3 regions of the Cytobacillus sp. QJM3NY_8 genome follow, and region 3 is predicted to be linked to each of the others. Evidence: a T-box and tRNA genes for the amino acid it is inferred to sense, from the RefSeq annotation. Region 3 holds a T-box; the other regions hold tRNA genes.
The links. A T-box is a leader RNA that pairs with one kind of tRNA and senses whether it is charged. The one in region 3 lies ahead of ileS (isoleucine--tRNA ligase), so its partner is inferred to be a tRNA-Ile.

Region 1 (7,357 bases), 1.8 Mb from region 3:
GCTGAACAAAAGAGCTATGAAAACAGTTACCCTTTTATATACTATCTAGAACACGGACAAGTATACTACGAGCAGGCAGAGAAGGCACCATTGGTTATCAAGCCGATTCTCTTTTTTTATGGACTTGTTCACCTTGTCAAGGCCTGCATTCTGACAGTAGACCCTAATTATCCGGAAACCACTTCTGTTTTGGCACACGGGGTCTCCACCAGGAAAAGAAAAAAGCAGCAATATAATTTTTTTCAGGACGAAGTGAAATTTCAAAAAAGCGGGCTTTTCCCCTATATGGGAGAAAAATTGTTCCACATGAAACATTTGGAAGGCGAAAAAACAACGATGGGAGAGTTATTTGGCCAAATTCCCGAGCTTAACTATTTGTACAGCCAGACAGAGGGCCGAACTACTTTTCTTGAAGCAGAGCTGGAAAAGGATGTATTCATTTTGCCAAGAATGATCCTCGATCGCTTTCATATGACCGAGTCCCGCTTTGTTGAATACCTGCAGTCAAAATCAGACTTTAATATATGCTTTCAGGAGTCAGCGGGATTAGACCTTAAATTTTCTGCAAAAAACTTGAATACATATAATTATAAGCCCTTAAGATATAGTCTTGATGCCGGAAAGTTTTTCTTTCCGCTTGCTAAAGACGGTCTGATTGATTTTCCTGAACTTCTTATTCATTTCCTGCTGCTGTATAATTTAAGCATGATTGCCCGCTACGAAACAGAATGGTGGAGCGAACTCATCAAAATGATGCCTAATAAAGACTATCCTTTTATTCAGACTTTTCTACAGATTACATCCTCAAAGGGGCCATATCTGATTTATCAATATTTGGCTGATAAGAAACACTAAGCAGCTGGAAGATGATAGTGATCGCGGATTTCTTGTGCATGTGTAACCTGATTTTTGCGGGCAATTTAGGGATAGCGGAGTGGAAGGATGCTTACTTGTAGACTGGGGATTTATCTGAGGCATTCCGTAGGGCTTATCTGGCATGAATCGGATTTGATCCATCATGTATTGGATTTTATGTAACAGGTTTTTGATTTAACTAGCAGGAATTCGATTTTATCTCGCATGTTTTGATTTTTATTTCACATTTGGCACACTTCATCTTTGCTGAAAACAGATTTGACTTTTAAAACAGACGGCGGAATAAAGAGTGGCGCATATCATTTAATTTTGGCACATATATGAGTGAAAGTGGCGCATTTTTTTAGCTGAAATGACGCATATATGCATTTTTCATAAAAAGATGAGTAAGAAGATATTTGGATTAATAAATCATCCACATACAAAAAAAGAGCACCCATCAGGTGCTCTTTCATATGCCCGGCAGCGTCCTACTCTCACAGGGGGACAGCCCCCAACTACCATCGGCGCTGAGAAGCTTAACTTCCGTGTTCGGTATGGGAACGGGTGTGACCTTCTCGCTATCGCCACCGGACTATTTGGTTGAAGAAACTTCGTTCCCTCAAAACTAGATAATGTATGAAGAAGTATTTGCCGAGTATTAACCATATAACTTGGTTAAGTCCTCGATCGATTAGTATCAGTCAGCTCCACATGTCGCCACGCTTCCACCTCTGACCTATCAACCTGATCATCTTTCAGGGATCTTACTAGCTTGACGCTATGGGAAATCTCATCTCGAGGGGGGCTTCATGCTTAGATGCTTTCAGCACTTATCCCTTCCGCACATAGCTACCCAGCGATGCCTTTGGCAAGACAACTGGTACACCAGCGGTGCGTCCATCCCGGTCCTCTCGTACTAAGGACAGCTCCTCTCAAATTTCCTGCGCCCACGACGGATAGGGACCGAACTGTCTCACGACGTTCTGAACCCAGCTCGCGTACCGCTTTAATGGGCGAACAGCCCAACCCTTGGGACCGACTACAGCCCCAGGATGCGATGAGCCGACATCGAGGTGCCAAACCTCCCCGTCGATGTGGACTCTTGGGGGAGATAAGCCTGTTATCCCCGGGGTAGCTTTTATCCGTTGAGCGATGGCCCTTCCATGCGGAACCACCGGATCACTAAGCCCGACTTTCGTCCCTGCTCGACTTGTAGGTCTCGCAGTCAAGCTCCCTTGTGCCTTTACACTCTGCGAATGATTTCCAACCATTCTGAGGGAACCTTTGGGCGCCTCCGTTACTTTTTAGGAGGCGACCGCCCCAGTCAAACTGCCCACCTGACACTGTCTCCCGCCCCGATAAGGGGCGCGGGTTAGAATTTCAATACAGCCAGGGTAGTATCCCACCGACGCCTCCACCGAAGCTGGCGCTCCGGCTTCTCAGGCTCCTACCTATCCTGTACAAGCTGTACCAAAATTCAATATCAGGCTACAGTAAAGCTCCACGGGGTCTTTCCGTCCTGTCGCGGGTAACCTGCATCTTCACAGGTACTATAATTTCACCGAGTCTCTCGTTGAGACAGTGCCCAGATCGTTACGCCTTTCGTGCGGGTCGGAACTTACCCGACAAGGAATTTCGCTACCTTAGGACCGTTATAGTTACGGCCGCCGTTTACTGGGGCTTCGATTCAAAGCTTCGCTTGCGCTAACCTCTCCTCTTAACCTTCCAGCACCGGGCAGGCGTCAGCCCCTATACTTCGCCTTGCGGCTTCGCAGAGACCTGTGTTTTTGCTAAACAGTCGCCTGGGCCTATTCACTGCGGCTCATCAGGGCTATTCACCCTAATGAGCACCCCTTCTCCCGAAGTTACGGGGTCATTTTGCCGAGTTCCTTAACGAGAGTTCTCTCGCTCACCTTAGGATTCTCTCCTCGCCTACCTGTGTCGGTTTGCGGTACGGGCACCTTTTCCCTCGCTAGAGGCTTTTCTTGGCAGTGTGGAATCAGGAACTTCGGTACTAAATTTCCCTCGCCGTCACAGCTCAGCCTATGTGGTAACGGGATTTGCCTCGTTACCGGCCTAACTGCTTGGACACGCTAATCCAGCAGCGTGCTTACCCTATCCTCCTGCGTCCCCCCATTGCTCAAACGGTAAAGAGGTGGTACAGGAATATCAACCTGTTGTCCATCGCCTACGCTTTTCAGCCTCGGCTTAGGTCCCGACTAACCCTGAGCGGACGAGCCTTCCTCAGGAAACCTTAGGCATTCGGTGGATGGGATTCTCACCCATCTTTCGCTACTCATACCGGCATTCTCACTTCTAAGCGCTCCACCAGTCCTTGCGGTCTGGCTTCAACGCCCTTAGAACGCTCTCCTACCACTGACATCGTAAGATGTCAATCCACAGCTTCGGTGATACGTTTAGCCCCGGTACATTTTCGGCGCGGAGTCACTCGACCAGTGAGCTATTACGCACTCTTTAAATGGTGGCTGCTTCTAAGCCAACATCCTGGTTGTCTAAGCAACTCCACATCCTTTTCCACTTAACGTATACTTTGGGACCTTAGCTGGTGGTCTGGGCTGTTTCCCTCTTGACTACGGATCTTATCACTCGCAGTCTGACTCCCATGGATAAGTCTTTGGCATTCGGAGTTTGTCTGAATTCGGTAACCCGATGGGGGCCCCTAGTCCAAACAGTGCTCTACCTCCAAGACTCTTACTACATGAGGCTAGCCCTAAAGCTATTTCGGAGAGAACCAGCTATCTCCAAGTTCGATTGGAATTTCTCCGCTACCCACACCTCATCCCCGCACTTTTCAACGTGCGTGGGTTCGGGCCTCCATCCAGTGTTACCTGGACTTCACCCTGGACATGGGTAGATCACCTGGTTTCGGGTCTACGACCACATACTCATTCGCCCTATTCAGACTCGCTTTCGCTGCGGCTCCGTCTCATCAACTTAACCTCGCATGTAATCGTAACTCGCCGGTTCATTCTACAAAAGGCACGCTATCACCCATTAACGGGCTCTAACTACTTGTAGGCACACGGTTTCAGGATCTCTTTCACTCCCCTTCCGGGGTGCTTTTCACCTTTCCCTCACGGTACTGGTTCACTATCGGTCACTAGGGAGTATTTAGCCTTGGGAGATGGTCCTCCCTGCTTCCGACGGGATTTCTCGTGTCCCGCCGTACTCAGGATCCACTCTGGAGGGAACGAAGTTTCAACTACAGGGCTTTTACCTTCTCTGGCCGGCCTTTCCAGACCTGTTCATTTACCTCGTTCCTTTGTAACTCCGTGTAGAGTGTCCTACAACCCCAAGAGGCAAGCCTCTTGGTTTGGGCTAATCCCGTTTCGCTCGCCGCTACTCAGGGAATCGCGTTTGCTTTCTCTTCCTCCGGGTACTTAGATGTTTCAGTTCCCCGGGTCTGCCTTCTATACCCTATGTATTCAGGTAAAGATCCTATCCCATTACGGATAGGGGGTTTCCCCATTCGGAAATCTCCGGATCAAAGCTTACTTACAGCTCCCCGAAGCATATCGGTGTTAGTACCGTCCTTCATCGGCTCCTAGTGCCAAGGCATTCACCGTGCGCCCTTTCTAACTTAACCTACTTCGGCCGCTGATCGACTGCGGATCTCTGCGTCAGCTCTCTCGCTCCGCTCCTCACGTACTGAAGTACGCTCCGGTGCTCACTCGGTCGCTTCCTTGATCTCCTTGCCGCTCATCGTCCTCATGGTTTGTGCTCTTACTTATTTTCAAAATAAGAGAAAAAAACTAAGATGGCGATTACTCGGTTATTGCTTCTTCATTAACATTATCTAGTTTTCAAGGAACAAAAAATAACGAATGGATTCGTTATGGTTGGTGGAGCCTAGCGGGATCGAACCGCTGACCTCCTGCGTGCAAAGCAGGCGCTCTCCCAGCTGAGCTAAGGCCCCATTATATGAGATGGTGGGCCTAAATGGACTCGAACCATCGACCTCACGCTTATCAGGCGTGCGCTCTAACCAGCTGAGCTATAGGCCCACATAATAGGTAAAGTATTAAAATGTGAGAGGTTGAACTCTCAAAACTGAACGAACAAAACGCGTCACGTTTCATGTAAATATCCTTAGAAAGGAGGTGATCCAGCCGCACCTTCCGATACGGCTACCTTGTTACGACTTCACCCCAATCATCTGTCCCACCTTAGGCGGCTGGCTCCAAAAGGTTACCCCACCGACTTCGGGTGTTACAAACTCTCGTGGTGTGACGGGCGGTGTGTACAAGGCCCGGGAACGTATTCACCGCGGCATGCTGATCCGCGATTACTAGCGATTCCGGCTTCATGCAGGCGAGTTGCAGCCTGCAATCCGAACTGAGAATGGTTTTATGGGATTCGCTTAACCTCGCGGTCTCGCAGCCCTTTGTACCATCCATTGTAGCACGTGTGTAGCCCAGGTCATAAGGGGCATGATGATTTGACGTCATCCCCACCTTCCTCCGGTTTGTCACCGGCAGTCACCTTAGAGTGCCCAACTGAATGCTGGCAACTAAGATCAAGGGTTGCGCTCGTTGCGGGACTTAACCCAACATCTCACGACACGAGCTGACGACAACCATGCACCACCTGTCATCCTGTCCCCCGAAGGGGAACGCCCTATCTCTAGGGTTGTCAGGAGATGTCAAGACCTGGTAAGGTTCTTCGCGTTGCTTCGAATTAAACCACATGCTCCACCGCTTGTGCGGGCCCCCGTCAATTCCTTTGAGTTTCAGCCTTGCGGCCGTACTCCCCAGGCGGAGTGCTTAATGCGTTTGCTGCAGCACTAAAGGGCGGAAACCCTCTAACACTTAGCACTCATCGTTTACGGCGTGGACTACCAGGGTATCTAATCCTGTTTGCTCCCCACGCTTTCGCGCCTCAGCGTCAGTTACAGACCAAAGAGTCGCCTTCGCCACTGGTGTTCCTCCACATCTCTACGCATTTCACCGCTACACGTGGAATTCCACTCTTCTCTTCTGCACTCAAGTTCCCCAGTTTCCAATGACCCTCCCCGGTTGAGCCGGGGGCTTTCACATCAGACTTAAGGAACCGCCTGCGCGCGCTTTACGCCCAATAATTCCGGACAACGCTTGCCACCTACGTATTACCGCGGCTGCTGGCACGTAGTTAGCCGTGGCTTTCTGGTTAGGTACCGTCAAGGTACCGGCAGTTACTCCGGTACTTGTTCTTCCCTAACAACAGAGTTTTACGATCCGAAAACCTTCATCACTCACGCGGCGTTGCTCCGTCAGACTTTCGTCCATTGCGGAAGATTCCCTACTGCTGCCTCCCGTAGGAGTCTGGGCCGTGTCTCAGTCCCAGTGTGGCCGATCACCCTCTCAGGTCGGCTACGCATCGTTGCCTTGGTGAGCCGTTACCTCACCAACTAGCTAATGCGCCGCGGGCCCATCTGTAAGTGATAGCCGAAACCATCTTTCAGCTTTCCCTCATGTGAGGGAAAGAATTATCCGGTATTAGCCCCGGTTTCCCGGAGTTATCCCAGTCTTACAGGCAGGTTGCCCACGTGTTACTCACCCGTCCGCCGCTGACTTCAGGGAGCAAGCTCCCATCTGTCCGCTCGACTTGCATGTATTAGGCACGCCGCCAGCGTTCGTCCTGAGCCAGGATCAAACTCTCCATATAAGAGTTGATTAAGCTCATAAGTTGTCTTTTCAAAAAAGACTAAAGAATTAACGTTGACGTTTTTGTTCGTTCAGTTTTCAAAGATCAATCTGCCGCTTGAGGCGACTTAATTAATATATCATTTCTGATAATCAATGTCAACAAGTTTTTTTATCTCATCAAATGATGATGTTCATCTCTTGCTGACTTGAATTAGTATACCAGCTCTTATCTATTAATTGCAAGCACTTTTTAATAGAATCTATATCTTTTTTCAAAAGTAAGGTCTGTTTAATTTGTCTGTTGTATTCAGCATCGAGTCTTAGCAGAGCCAAATAAAAAAGACCGCGGTATGCAGTCATTTTAATACTTCATCAATATATAACTGGCGGTTTTTCTCTAATTGAATTATTTCGCCGGTTTCTACCAGTTTCACAAGCGGTCTCGTAGGTGATTTACCTTCTATAAAAAGTATTTCTGCCGTCTGGCCATCTGAGAGCTTCACCATACTGCCAATGGAAAAGTTCATGATGCCGGAACCCAGAGCTTGAATGGATGGGATGTCATATTTGCCGAAGCTATCCTGAATCAGCATTTCAAGCACTTTAAATGGAGATTGTTTCCGTCTGTAGAGTCTTTGAGAGGTCATAGCATGAAATGCATCCGCTGCGGCAATGATTCTCCCAGCCTGATTGATTTTGCTGCTTTGTTCTCCAAACGGATAGCCGCTGCCATCCAGCCGCTCATGGTGCTGGATAATGCCGATTTTAGTGCTTTCTCTTAATAGAGATATATTCTGAACCATTTTAAAGCTAAGGGTTGAATGCCTTTTTATTTCTTCAAATTCTTCGGAGTT
Region 2 (7,357 bases), 1.8 Mb from region 3:
GAATAACCCGTTCAAATGGATAATCCATATCTTTTTTCAAAAGAGGCAATACAAATAGGACATTATAAGGATCTGCCATTTCCGTAAAGATCCCATGCTTCTCCAGGAGAGCCTGCAGTTCATACCCGCTGAGGGCAGCTGCCGACTGGATGGTCACTTTTAAAGGATCACCGTTTTTATGTTCAAAGTTCAGTACTTTAATTCCTTTTATTTTACTTAGATTCTTTCGGAAGTGCCCCGCCTTTTCAAGCAGCGCTTCCTCATCCTTTCCCGAGAATGAGGCTAAATAGGCTCTTGCCAAATCAAGAGATGCCATAATGGGATAGGAAGGACTGCTTGATTGGAGAATCCCCAGATATTTGGACACTCTTTCTTCCTTTATAAAACGGCTATTAAAATGCAGATAAGCCCCCATCGTCATAGCAGGCAAAGTCTTATGTGCCGATTGTACAACCAGGTCTGCCTGAAGCTGAACGGCCGAAGCGGGAAAACTATCTCCCCCGATCAAATGTGCTCCATGCGCTTCATCCACCAATACTGGAACTCCATGATCATGAGCATACTCAATAATGCTTTCAAGGTTAAACACCATTCCGTAATAATTGGGATAGGTTAAGATTAGCGCTTTTGCTTCCGGATTTTGTCTGATTGCCTCTTTAACGGTCTCTAAAGCTACTCCCCCGGCAACGCCCCACTCTTCATTAAACTCAGGCGCTAAGAAGACAGGCTTAGCCCTAGCCAAAGTAATGCCATTAAGAATGGACTTATGGCAATTCCGCTGAACAAGTACAGTCTCATTTTCCTTTGCGGCTGACATGACCATGGCGAGATTCCCTGAGGTGGATCCGTTAACAAGGAAAAAACTTTTTGGAACCCCATACAAATCGGCAAGCAGCTTTTGCGCTTTCAAAATGACTCCTTCAGGAGAATGCAAATCATCCAGTCCGCTAAGCTCAGTAGCATCGAGCTTTAAAATATCTTTAAAATAATCTGCTTCCTCACCGCCTGCAAGTTGACCGTTCTTATGTCCCGGCACATGAAAAGATACAGGCTGATGTGAAGCATGTTTTTTTAACTGTTCCCATAATGGAGTCTGTTCGTGATTCATATCTTCATCACTTTCCTAAGATTCTTCTCCTATTTTAACAAAACAAGTATGTGCGTGCTATAAAAGAAACATTAGGTTGATATCTGCGCCAGTCCATAAAGGATTAAGGAAATTTATGAAAGAAATCCATTATAGACATACACCCAAATTAGATTTCCATCATACAATATAAATCAAGTAACCTCAAAAAACCCGCCAATGAATATTCGAAAAATTGTATACAATAACATTGATCTGGGCAAAATAAGTGTATGGAGGTGGAGTGATTGGGTTCGCTATTAGCAAAAAAACATGCAGGGGAAGAATGTGTCATATGCGAGCAGGCAAAAACCAGGGGAATACATCTATACACTTCTTTTATCTGCACAGATTGTGAAAAAGATTTAGTCACCACGGATACAAGCAATCCAAAATATAATTATTACTTAAAGAAACTGCGGAAAATAACCATGCCGGAGATATTTTCTTGAAATGTAAGCCCTTTGATAGGGGCTTTTTATTTTTTTGCCGGTTTGTTGGGCCGCTGAGTCATTAATCTCAGTGTTATCTGACATGAATTGGATTTATGTAACAGGTTTTTGATTTTAACTAGCAGGAATTCGATTTTATCTCGCATGTTTTGATTTTTATTTCACATTTGGCACAATTCATCTTTGCTGAAAACAGATTTGACTTTTAAAACAGACGGCGGAATAAAGAGTGGCGCATATCATTTAATTTTGGCACATATATGAGTGAAAGTGGCGCATTTTTTTAGCTGAAGTGACGCATATATGCATTTTTCATAAAAAGATGAGTAAGAAGATATTTGGATTCAATAAATCATCCACATACAAAAAAAGAGCACTCATCAGGTGCTCTTTCATATGCCCGGCAGCGTCCTACTCTCACAGGGGACAGCCCCCAACTACCATCGGCGCTGAGAAGCTTAACTTCCGTGTTCGGTATGGGAACGGGTGTGACCTTCTCGCTATCGCCACCGGACTATTTGGTTGAAGAAACTTCGTTCCCTCAAAACTAGATAATGTATGAAGAAGTATTTGCCGAGTATTAACCATATAACTTGGTTAAGTCCTCGATCGATTAGTATCAGTCAGCTCCACATGTCGCCACGCTTCCACCTCTGACCTATCAACCTGATCATCTTTCAGGGATCTTACTAGCTTGACGCTATGGGAAATCTCATCTCGAGGGGGGCTTCATGCTTAGATGCTTTCAGCACTTATCCCTTCCGCACATAGCTACCCAGCGATGCCTTTGGCAAGACAACTGGTACACCAGCGGTGCGTCCATCCCGGTCCTCTCGTACTAAGGACGGCTCCTCTCAAATTTCCTGCGCCCACGACGGATAGGGACCGAACTGTCTCACGACGTTCTGAACCCAGCTCGCGTACCGCTTTAATGGGCGAACAGCCCAACCCTTGGGACCGACTACAGCCCCAGGATGCGATGAGCCGACATCGAGGTGCCAAACCTCCCCGTCGATGTGGACTCTTGGGGGAGATAAGCCTGTTATCCCCGGGGTAGCTTTTATCCGTTGAGCGATGGCCCTTCCATGCGGAACCACCGGATCACTAAGCCCGACTTTCGTCCCTGCTCGACTTGTAGGTCTCGCAGTCAAGCTCCCTTGTGCCTTTACACTCTGCGAATGATTTCCAACCATTCTGAGGGAACCTTTGGGCGCCTCCGTTACTTTTTAGGAGGCGACCGCCCCAGTCAAACTGCCCACCTGACACTGTCTCCCGCCCCGATAAGGGGCGCGGGTTAGAATTTCAATACAGCCAGGGTAGTATCCCACCGACGCCTCCACCGAAGCTGGCGCTCCGGCTTCTCAGGCTCCTACCTATCCTGTACAAGCTGTACCAAAATTCAATATCAGGCTACAGTAAAGCTCCACGGGGTCTTTCCGTCCTGTCGCGGGTAACCTGCATCTTCACAGGTACTATAATTTCACCGAGTCTCTCGTTGAGACAGTGCCCAGATCGTTACGCCTTTCGTGCGGGTCGGAACTTACCCGACAAGGAATTTCGCTACCTTAGGACCGTTATAGTTACGGCCGCCGTTTACTGGGGCTTCGATTCAAAGCTTCGCTTGCGCTAACCTCTCCTCTTAACCTTCCAGCACCGGGCAGGCGTCAGCCCCTATACTTCGCCTTGCGGCTTCGCAGAGACCTGTGTTTTTGCTAAACAGTCGCCTGGGCCTATTCACTGCGGCTCATCAGGGCTATTCACCCTAATGAGCACCCCTTCTCCCGAAGTTACGGGGTCATTTTGCCGAGTTCCTTAACGAGAGTTCTCTCGCTCACCTTAGGATTCTCTCCTCGCCTACCTGTGTCGGTTTGCGGTACGGGCACCTTTTCCCTCGCTAGAGGCTTTTCTTGGCAGTGTGGAATCAGGAACTTCGGTACTAAATTTCCCTCGCCGTCACAGCTCAGCCTATGTGGTAACGGGATTTGCCTCGTTACCGGCCTAACTGCTTGGACACGCTAATCCAGCAGCGTGCTTACCCTATCCTCCTGCGTCCCCCCATTGCTCAAACGGTAAAGAGGTGGTACAGGAATATCAACCTGTTGTCCATCGCCTACGCTTTTCAGCCTCGGCTTAGGTCCCGACTAACCCTGAGCGGACGAGCCTTCCTCAGGAAACCTTAGGCATTCGGTGGATGGGATTCTCACCCATCTTTCGCTACTCATACCGGCATTCTCACTTCTAAGCGCTCCACCAGTCCTTGCGGTCTGGCTTCAACGCCCTTAGAACGCTCTCCTACCACTGACATCGTAAGATGTCAATCCACAGCTTCGGTGATACGTTTAGCCCCGGTACATTTTCGGCGCGGAGTCACTCGACCAGTGAGCTATTACGCACTCTTTAAATGGTGGCTGCTTCTAAGCCAACATCCTGGTTGTCTAAGCAACTCCACATCCTTTTCCACTTAACGTATACTTTGGGACCTTAGCTGGTGGTCTGGGCTGTTTCCCTCTTGACTACGGATCTTATCACTCGCAGTCTGACTCCCATGGATAAGTCTTTGGCATTCGGAGTTTGTCTGAATTCGGTAACCCGATGGGGGCCCCTAGTCCAAACAGTGCTCTACCTCCAAGACTCTTACTACATGAGGCTAGCCCTAAAGCTATTTCGGAGAGAACCAGCTATCTCCAAGTTCGATTGGAATTTCTCCGCTACCCACACCTCATCCCCGCACTTTTCAACGTGCGTGGGTTCGGGCCTCCATCCAGTGTTACCTGGACTTCACCCTGGACATGGGTAGATCACCTGGTTTCGGGTCTACGACCACATACTCATTCGCCCTATTCAGACTCGCTTTCGCTGCGGCTCCGTCTCATCAACTTAACCTCGCATGTAATCGTAACTCGCCGGTTCATTCTACAAAAGGCACGCTATCACCCATTAACGGGCTCTAACTACTTGTAGGCACACGGTTTCAGGATCTCTTTCACTCCCCTTCCGGGGTGCTTTTCACCTTTCCCTCACGGTACTGGTTCACTATCGGTCACTAGGGAGTATTTAGCCTTGGGAGATGGTCCTCCCTGCTTCCGACGGGATTTCTCGTGTCCCGCCGTACTCAGGATCCACTCTGGAGGGAACGAAGTTTCAACTACAGGGCTTTTACCTTCTCTGGCCGGCCTTTCCAGACCTGTTCATTTACCTCGTTCCTTTGTAACTCCGTGTAGAGTGTCCTACAACCCCAAGAGGCAAGCCTCTTGGTTTGGGCTAATCCCGTTTCGCTCGCCGCTACTCAGGGAATCGCGTTTGCTTTCTCTTCCTCCGGGTACTTAGATGTTTCAGTTCCCCGGGTCTGCCTTCTATACCCTATGTATTCAGGTAAAGATCCTATCCCATTACGGATAGGGGGTTTCCCCATTCGGAAATCTCCGGATCAAAGCTTACTTACAGCTCCCCGAAGCATATCGGTGTTAGTACCGTCCTTCATCGGCTCCTAGTGCCAAGGCATTCACCGTGCGCCCTTTCTAACTTAACCTACTTCGGCCGCTGATCGACTGCGGATCTCTGCGTCAGCTCTCTCGCTCCGGTGCTCACTCGGTCGCTTCCTTGATCTCCTTTTGCCGCTCATCGTCCTCATGGTTTGTGCTCTTACTTATTTTCAAAATAAGAGAAAAAAACTAAGATGGCGATTACTCGGTTATTGCTTCTTCATTAACATTATCTAGTTTTCAAGGAACAAAAAATAACGAATGGATTCGTTATGGTTGGTGGAGCCTAGCGGGATCGAACCGCTGACCTCCTGCGTGCAAAGCAGGCGCTCTCCCAGCTGAGCTAAGGCCCCATTATATGAGATGGTGGGCCTAAATGGACTCGAACCATCGACCTCACGCTTATCAGGCGTGCGCTCTAACCAGCTGAGCTATAGGCCCACATAATAGGTAAAGTATTAAAATGTGAGAGGTTGAACTCTCAAAACTGAACGAACAAAACGCGTCACGTTTCATGTAAATATCCTTAGAAAGGAGGTGATCCAGCCGCACCTTCCGATACGGCTACCTTGTTACGACTTCACCCCAATCATCTGTCCCACCTTAGGCGGCTGGCTCCAAAAGGTTACCCCACCGACTTCGGGTGTTACAAACTCTCGTGGTGTGACGGGCGGTGTGTACAAGGCCCGGGAACGTATTCACCGCGGCATGCTGATCCGCGATTACTAGCGATTCCGGCTTCATGCAGGCGAGTTGCAGCCTGCAATCCGAACTGAGAATGGTTTTATGGGATTCGCTTAACCTCGCGGTCTCGCAGCCCTTTGTACCATCCATTGTAGCACGTGTGTAGCCCAGGTCATAAGGGGCATGATGATTTGACGTCATCCCCACCTTCCTCCGGTTTGTCACCGGCAGTCACCTTAGAGTGCCCAACTGAATGCTGGCAACTAAGATCAAGGGTTGCGCTCGTTGCGGGACTTAACCCAACATCTCACGACACGAGCTGACGACAACCATGCACCACCTGTCATCCTGTCCCCCGAAGGGGAACGCCCTATCTCTAGGGTTGTCAGGAGATGTCAAGACCTGGTAAGGTTCTTCGCGTTGCTTCGAATTAAACCACATGCTCCACCGCTTGTGCGGGCCCCCGTCAATTCCTTTGAGTTTCAGCCTTGCGGCCGTACTCCCCAGGCGGAGTGCTTAATGCGTTTGCTGCAGCACTAAAGGGCGGAAACCCTCTAACACTTAGCACTCATCGTTTACGGCGTGGACTACCAGGGTATCTAATCCTGTTTGCTCCCCACGCTTTCGCGCCTCAGCGTCAGTTACAGACCAAAGAGTCGCCTTCGCCACTGGTGTTCCTCCACATCTCTACGCATTTCACCGCTACACGTGGAATTCCACTCTTCTCTTCTGCACTCAAGTTCCCCAGTTTCCAATGACCCTCCCCGGTTGAGCCGGGGGCTTTCACATCAGACTTAAGGAACCGCCTGCGCGCGCTTTACGCCCAATAATTCCGGACAACGCTTGCCACCTACGTATTACCGCGGCTGCTGGCACGTAGTTAGCCGTGGCTTTCTGGTTAGGTACCGTCAAGGTACCGGCAGTTACTCCGGTACTTGTTCTTCCCTAACAACAGAGTTTTACGATCCGAAAACCTTCATCACTCACGCGGCGTTGCTCCGTCAGACTTTCGTCCATTGCGGAAGATTCCCTACTGCTGCCTCCCGTAGGAGTCTGGGCCGTGTCTCAGTCCCAGTGTGGCCGATCACCCTCTCAGGTCGGCTACGCATCGTTGCCTTGGTGAGCCGTTACCTCACCAACTAGCTAATGCGCCGCGGGCCCATCTGTAAGTGATAGCCGAAACCATCTTTCAGCTTTCCCTCATGTGAGGAAAAGAATTATCCGGTATTAGCCCCGGTTTCCCGGAGTTATCCCAGTCTTACAGGCAGGTTGCCCACGTGTTACTCACCCGTCCGCCGCTGACTTCAGGGAGCAAGCTCCCATCTGTCCGCTCGACTTGCATGTATTAGGCACGCCGCCAGCGTTCGTCCTGAGCCAGGATCAAACTCTCCATATAAGAGTTGATTAAGCTCATAAGTTGTCTTTTCAAAAAAGACTAAAGAATTAACGTTGACGTTTTTGTTCGTTCAGTTTTCAAAGATCAATCCGCCGCTTGAGGCGACTTTATTAATATATCATTCTCACGAATCAATGTCAACATCTTTTTTAAGATGTTTTTATCGCGTCGTGGTGACGACTTTTAATATATTACCACCGTTAAAAAGAACTGTCAA
Region 3 (7,357 bases):
TTTTCCACCTATGCAGTTCCGATGATCATTGGGGAAATACGCAGGTATCTGCGTGATAATAACCCGATCCGCGTCTCGCGTTCATTAAGGGACATTGCTTATAAAGCTCTGCAGGTAAGAGAACGTTTAATGAGCAAAACATCCAGAGAGCCTACGGCGGAAGAAATAGCAAAAGAGCTGGATGTGCCTCATGAAGAAATCGTTTTTGCATTAGATGCAATTCAGGATCCTGTCTCCTTATTTGAACCCATTTATAATGATGGCGGAGATCCGATCTATGTGATGGATCAGCTGAGTGATGAACGGAACAAAGATATTCAATGGATTGAAGAGATAGCCTTAAAAGAGGGAATGAGAAGACTGAATGAACGGGAAAAACTGATTCTTAGAAAACGCTTCTTCCAGGGCAAAACTCAAATGGAAGTGGCAGAGGAAATCGGCATTTCCCAGGCTCAAGTTTCAAGGCTTGAAAAAGCGGCAATCAAACAAATGAATAAAAATATTCAAAGCTAGCAGCCAATTTGGCTGCTTTTTATATTTACCAAACATTTTTCCTATAGGGGCAAACATATATTGAATAAGAACATAAATTGGGAGTGAAATGTCGATGGTGAAAATATCTGAATTTCAAATGAAGGATGTTGTAAATGTAGCTGACGGCAAAAAGCTTGGAAATATTGGGGATATAGATATTAATATAAATACAGGAAAAATTGAAGCCGTCATTATCGGGGGAACGGGAAAAGTGTTAGGTTTTTTTGGGAGAGATGCTGATATTGTCATACCGTGGAAAAATATTATAAAAATTGGTGAGGATGTCATACTGGTCCGCTATCAGGATGCGATTGAGCCAAAATATATTGAGGAGGAAGCATAAGAGTTGTTAATGGTGTCATCACTGCCTGCCTTGTGGTAAACTATAGAAAAATAAGATGGGGTTAATCGCATGGAACCATTTTCTTTAAAAACGGAAGAGTATTTTGTCATAAAAGAGTGGGCAGATCGTTTTCCTAATATAACTGCCGGTTTTACAACTAAAAATGGCGGCTGCAGCCGTAATGAATACAAAACGCTTAATGTAGGATTGCACGTGAACGACAGCAATGAAGCAGTCAGCCGAAATCGGCAGCATGTGGCTGACTTGCTTGGGTTTTCTCATGAAAAATGGGTTGGTGCTGAACAAACTCATGAAATAAACATAAAAAAAGTTACCAGAAAAGATAAAGGGAAAGGTGCTCTTGTTTACGAGGATTCCTTTTCTGGTACTGACGGGTTTTTCACTTATTCTAAAGGTGTCATGCTGACTCTCTGTTATGCGGATTGTGTGCCGCTTTACTTTTTGCATGAAAAGACAGGAGCCATAGGCATGGCCCATGCAGGCTGGAAAGGTACTGTCGGGGGGATTGGCAGGAAGATGGCCGAGCTATTTGCCAAAGAAGGCATTGACTTAAGTGAGGTCCAAACCGTGATTGGCCCTTCCATTTGCGGTAATTGTTATATAGTTGATGACCATGTTATTTCAAAAGTGCAAAAAATACTAGAAGATGTCGATATTAAGCCATATAATCAAATTAGTGACAATCAATTCCAGCTTGATTTGAAAGAACTAAACCGGACAATTCTGACAAATGCAGGAATTCCTCATGAAAATATTATGATTACTGATTATTGCACAAGCTGTCATGAAAACTATTTTTTCTCCCACAGAAGAGATAGGGGAAAGACGGGCAGAATGATGAGCTTTATTGGCTGGAAGGAGGAAGTCGGAAGCTAAATGAGAGTAAAAGATAATTTAAAGCAAATTGAGTCAGCTATAAAGGAAGCGTGCATAAAGGCCAACCGTAAGCCAGAAGAAATTACCCTCATTGCTGTTACTAAGTATGTATCAGCCGAACGGGCACAAGAAGCACTTGAAGCAGGAATTGTTCATTTAGGTGAAAATAGGGATGAAGGACTGCTTGCCAAGTGGGATGTGTTAAAGGACAAGCCGACATGGCATTTTATTGGAACGCTGCAAACGCGCAAAGTGAAAAATATAATTGATAAAGTTGATTATATCCATTCACTGGACAGGCTTTCCCTCGCAAAGGAAATCGACAAGCGGGCTGATCGAAAGATAAATTGTTTTGTTCAGGTTAATGTCTCAGGGGAAGAGTCGAAACAGGGAATAAATCCTGAAGAGGTAGCTGACTTTATTTCATGCCTGGCTGATTATAAAAATCTCAATGTTATCGGCCTTATGACAATGGCACCTCTTTCAGATGACGAGGAATTGCTTCGTTCCTGTTTCCGGAAGCTAAAGAACCTGCAAACAAAGGTGAAAGATCTGGGGTTTGATTTTGCTCCTTGTACTGAGCTTTCAATGGGCATGTCTAATGATTTTTCCCTGGCAATTGAAGAAGGTGCCACAATGGTGAGGATTGGTAATGCTTTAGTAGGTCAAAAGAGTCAGGAGGTTTGATAAAATGAGTATAAAATCAAAATTTAAAACATTTTTCTTCCTGGATGATGAATATGACTATAAGGAAGAGGAAATCATCGAAGAAGAAAGAGAGCCGGTGAAGCAGGTGCAGAAGCAGCAGCCAGTTCAAAAACAAAACATCGTCAGCCTCCAAAGTGTGCAGAAATCTTCTAAAGTAGTTCTTGTTGAACCGCGTGTTTATGCAGAAGCACAGGATATTGCGGATCAGCTGAAAAACAGAAGAGCTGTTGTTGTCAATCTGCAGAGAATAGAAAAAGATCAGGCAAAGCGGATTGTTGACTTCCTTAGCGGAACCGTTTATGCCATCGGCGGAGATATTCAAAAGATTGGAACTGATATTTTTCTATGTACCCCTGACAATGTTGAGGTATCAGGAAACATCTCTCAGCTGATGAAAGAACAAGAATTAGAAAATACGAGGTGGTAGCATTTAATGGAATTAGTATTTGGGATATTGTCATCTGCAATTTATTATTACTCGTGGGCACTGATTATTTATATTTTGCTGTCCTGGTTCCCTAATGCCAGGGAATCAGCTTTTGGCCAGTTTCTTGCAAGGATTTGTGAACCGTACCTTGAGCCATTCCGCAAAATCATACCTCCGCTTGGAATGATTGATATCTCTCCTATTGTGGCTATCTTAGTTTTGCGATTTGCCACTGGAGGTTTGCAGCAGCTTTTTTATTGGATTTCATAAGACTACAAACAGGGCTATCAAATGGCCCTTTTTTATTTGTGTAAAAAGGAGGTTCCTTAAAGATGACCATTTATCAGCACTTCCGGCCGGAAGAAAAAGAATTTATCGATCAGGTTCTTAACTGGAAAGACCTTGTAGAAAATACATATGCACCAAAGCTTACTGATTTTCTTGACCCAAGGGAGCAGCAAATCCTTAAAAGCGTCATAGGGCAGCATGCCGGAATCTTATTTGCTTTATTTGGCGGAACTCCAAATGCTGAGAGAAAGAGAGCCCTCATATTTCCGGATTACTATGAAAGCGATGAGGGAGATTTTCAAATTCGGCTGTTTGAACTGGAATACCCAAAAAAGTTTGTCACCATAGAACACCCGCAAGTCCTGGGCAGTCTAATGTCTCTAGGGCTAAAAAGAGGGAAATTCGGTGATATCCTTTTTGAAGACGACAGAATCCAGTTTTTTGCAGCACAAGAAATTGAAGATTACATCAGCCTGCAGCTGCAGTCAATTGGCAGAGCTTCCGTGTCCCTGAAAAAACTGCCCTTTTCAGAGGCAATCCAATCAGCAGAAGTGTGGAAAGAAAGCTCCATCACCTCTTCATCCCTGAGATTGGATACAGTCATCTCAGCCATCTACAATATCTCCAGGCAAAAATCCCAGCTCTATATCCAGCAGGGATTAGTCAAAGTCAATTGGACGCAAATAGAAAACCCCTCATTTGAATGCCAGCAAAGCGACATCATCTCAGTCAGGGGTCAAGGCCGTTCCAAAATCATAGATATAGATGGGAAAACAAAGAAGGACAAATGGAGGATTATTGCTGGGAGGCAGAGATAGCCTATATGCGAAGTATGGAGCGAGACTACTGGGGTCAGCGCACTCAGGAGGCTGCCGGAAGCCCGCCGTCGCTGAGTGCCTGCAGCGGAAGTCAACACTTAAGCAAACAGATAAAATTTTTTATAATCTTGAAGGAATTTGAAACAACCTGTCGAATAAATAATCAAAAGACTACGGAGTCTGCTATAATTAAAATGAACCAGCAGGCTCAAACCAATTTACATAAGATCAACAGACCTGGGAGGTGGCACACATGCCATTAACACCGTTAGATATTCATAACAAGGAATTCAGCAAAGGATTCCGCGGTTATGACGAAGATGAAGTAAACGAATTCCTCGACCAGATCATAAAGGACTACGAAATCCTGATCAGGGAAAAAAAGGAGCTTGAAGAAAAGCTCAATGATACAAACGAACGCATAGGCCACTTTACTACAATTGAAGAAACACTTAATAAATCTATTGTGGTTGCACAGGAAGCAGCAGAGGAAGTAAAGCGCAATGCCCATAAAGAAGCGAAGCTAATCATTAAAGAAGCTGAAAAGAATGCTGACAGAATTGTGAACGAATCCCTGTCTAAAGCGAGAAAAATCGCACTGGATATTGAAGATTTAAAGAAACAGTCCAAAGTATTCCGAACACGTTTCAAGATGCTTGTTGAAGCACAGCTGGATATGCTAAACAACGATGATTGGGATCATTTAATGGAATATAAGCTGGATTCCACTGAACTTAAGTCATTAAGAGAAGAAGAAGAATCACTGGCTTGACGAAAGCTGGAAATATCGCATATAATTTTAAAACAAAGTAAAATACGATGTTTATCAACAATGAGAGGGACAGTACAGTCTTTCAAAGCTTATGTACAGAATGGCATTCTTACTCTGTAAGCGAGCCGGGGATGGTGGAAGCCCGGGTATAAGCAAAAGCTGGAAAATCACCCTTGAGTTCCTTGCCGAACGTATAACCATCAGTAGGCCAAGGCGGTTCATTCACGTTAAGAATTCTTTGAGCGGATGAAACATAATCATTTTTCATCTACAAGGGTGGTACCGCGGGAGAATACAACCTTCTCGTCCCTTTTTGGGATGGGAAGGTTTTTTTTGTATTTTACTGTGGTTTTTATCAGCTCTCATTGGCTATCATGGTATTTAATGAGTTATAAACAGGAGGCAAAGGAATGGATTACAAAGATAGTTTATTAATGCCAAAAACCGAATTCCCAATGCGCGGCAATCTTCCAAAGCGCGAACCAGAAATTCAGGCAAAATGGGAAGAGATGAATATTTATGAGAAGGTCCAGGAACGGACCAAAGGCCGTCCAATGTTTGTTCTGCATGATGGTCCTCCATATGCGAATGGCGACATCCACATCGGCCATGCGCTGAATAAAATCTTAAAGGATTTCATCGTACGCTCTAAGTCAATGACTGGCTATAATGCTCCATATGTTCCTGGCTGGGATACACATGGTTTGCCAATTGAGCAGGCCTTGACAAACAAAGGCGTAAAGCGTAAAGAAATGAGTATTGCTGAGTTCCGCAAGCTTTGTGAAGAGTATGCATACGAGCAGATTGACAGCCAGCGCGGTCAATTTAAGCGCTTAGGCGTCCGCGGTGACTGGGAGAATCCATACATCACTCTAAAGCCTGAGTACGAAGCCCAGCAAATAAAAGTATTTGGGGAAATGGCGAAAAAAGGCTATATCTACAAAGGTAAAAAGCCTGTATATTGGTCACCATCATCTGAATCAGCTCTGGCTGAAGCTGAAATTGAGTATAAAGATAAGCGTTCACCGTCCATCTATGTTGCTTTTAAAGTAAAAGATGGCAAGAACGTATTAGATCAGGACACTCATATTGTCATCTGGACTACTACTCCATGGACTATTCCGGCAAACCTTGGAATTTCAATTCATCCGGACCTTACCTATAGTGTAGTTGAGGCAAACAGCAAAAAGTTTATGGTTGCTGAAGATTTACTGGCTTCAGTGGCTAAAGAATTTGAATGGGAAGACTATAAAGTTGTCCAATCAGTAAAAGGGACCGACCTCGAAAATGTAGTTGCCGAGCATCCCCTTTATGGCCGTGATTCCCTTGTCATGCTGGGTGAGCATGTTACAACTGATGCTGGTACTGGGTGTGTTCACACTGCTCCTGGCCATGGGGAAGACGATTTCCATGTAGGCATGAAATACGGGTTAGACGTATTATGCCCGGTTGATGATAAAGGAAACATGACTAGTGAAGCTCCTGGCTTTGAAGGTTTATTCTATGATGCAGCCAATAAGCCGATTACTGAAAAACTTGAGGAAGCCGGGGCTTTATTAAAACTTACTTTTATTACTCACTCTTATCCGCATGACTGGAGAACGAAAAAACCAGTTATTTTCCGTGCTACTGCCCAATGGTTTGCATCCATTAAAGATTTCCGCAATGAACTTCTGGAAGCTGTTAAGGAAACAAATTGGTATCCTGCATGGGGCGAGACAAGACTATTTAACATGGTCAGGGACCGCGGTGATTGGTGCATCTCCCGACAGCGTGTATGGGGCGTGCCAATTCCTGTCTTTTATGCGGAAAATGGAGAAGAAATTATCACAGATGAAACAATTGAACATGTGTCTAATCTTTTCCGTGAACATGGTTCGAACATCTGGTTCGAGAGAGAAGCGAAAGAACTGCTGCCTGAAGGATTTACACATCCAGGAAGCCCGAATGGCCAGTTTACAAAAGAAACGGATATCATGGACGTGTGGTTTGATTCCGGTTCTTCCCATCAGGCAGTTCTTTTAGAGCGCGACGATTTACAGCGTCCTGCAGATTTATACCTTGAAGGCTCTGATCAATACCGAGGCTGGTTTAACTCTTCACTTTCAACTGCTGTAGCAGTAACAGGCAAAGCTCCTTATAAAGGTGTCCTGAGCCACGGGTTCACACTTGATGGCGAAGGAAGAAAAATGAGTAAATCCATCGGAAACGTAGTTGTTCCGGCAAAAGTCATGAATCAGCTTGGTGCTGACATTCTGCGTTTATGGGTGGCGTCAGTTGATTATCAGGCAGATGTCCGGGTATCTGATGCTATTCTGAAGCAGGTTGCAGAAGTATATAGAAAGATCCGCAATACGTTCCGCTTCTTGCTTGGAAATCTGGATGATTTTAACCCGGCAACAGACTCGGTTTCATTTGAAAACCTGCGTGAAGTTGACCAGTTTATGCTTGTTAAGCTGAATAAACTGATCAAGAATGTTCGCGAGTCTTATGACCGCTATGAATTTGCCAGCATCTACCATGCTGTCAATAATTTCTGTACATTGGATCTAAGTGCATTCTATCTTGAT

Region 1: it has a tRNA-Ile gene. The T-box ahead of ileS (isoleucine--tRNA ligase) is inferred to sense a tRNA for this amino acid. The anticodon was not compared.
Region 2: it has a tRNA-Ile gene. The T-box ahead of ileS (isoleucine--tRNA ligase) is inferred to sense a tRNA for this amino acid. The anticodon was not compared.

The regions. Positions count from the first base shown of each region.
Region 1 covers NZ_CM149681.1:10,182-17,538, reverse strand. Annotated here, with positions in the region: gene AC0VZ9_RS00070 (YaaC family protein) at 1-855, shown strand, start outside; rRNA gene rrf (5S ribosomal RNA) at 1,334-1,450, opposite strand; rRNA gene AC0VZ9_RS00060 (23S ribosomal RNA) at 1,530-4,465, opposite strand; tRNA gene AC0VZ9_RS00055 (tRNA-Ala) at 4,720-4,795, opposite strand; tRNA gene AC0VZ9_RS00050 (tRNA-Ile) at 4,807-4,883, opposite strand; rRNA gene AC0VZ9_RS00045 (16S ribosomal RNA) at 4,973-6,522, opposite strand; gene AC0VZ9_RS00040 (HD-GYP domain-containing protein) at 6,860-7,357, opposite strand, start outside.
Region 2 covers NZ_CM149681.1:32,486-39,842, reverse strand. Annotated here, with positions in the region: gene AC0VZ9_RS00190 (aminotransferase class I/II-fold pyridoxal phosphate-dependent enzyme) at 1-1,108, opposite strand, end outside; gene AC0VZ9_RS00185 (sigma factor G inhibitor Gin) at 1,375-1,578, shown strand; rRNA gene rrf (5S ribosomal RNA) at 1,977-2,092, opposite strand; rRNA gene AC0VZ9_RS00175 (23S ribosomal RNA) at 2,172-5,107, opposite strand; tRNA gene AC0VZ9_RS00170 (tRNA-Ala) at 5,338-5,413, opposite strand; tRNA gene AC0VZ9_RS00165 (tRNA-Ile) at 5,425-5,501, opposite strand; rRNA gene AC0VZ9_RS00160 (16S ribosomal RNA) at 5,591-7,140, opposite strand.
Region 3 covers NZ_CM149681.1:1,832,189-1,839,545, forward strand. Annotated here, with positions in the region: gene sigG (RNA polymerase sporulation sigma factor SigG) at 1-513, shown strand, start outside; gene AC0VZ9_RS09615 (YlmC/YmxH family sporulation protein) at 608-877, shown strand; gene pgeF (peptidoglycan editing factor PgeF) at 947-1,774, shown strand; gene AC0VZ9_RS09625 (YggS family pyridoxal phosphate-dependent enzyme) at 1,775-2,461, shown strand; gene AC0VZ9_RS09630 (cell division protein SepF) at 2,466-2,909, shown strand; gene AC0VZ9_RS09635 (YggT family protein) at 2,916-3,179, shown strand; gene AC0VZ9_RS09640 (YlmH family RNA-binding protein) at 3,242-4,015, shown strand; gene AC0VZ9_RS09645 (DivIVA domain-containing protein) at 4,269-4,787, shown strand; T-box leader at 4,839-5,101, shown strand; gene ileS (isoleucine--tRNA ligase) at 5,198-7,357, shown strand, end outside.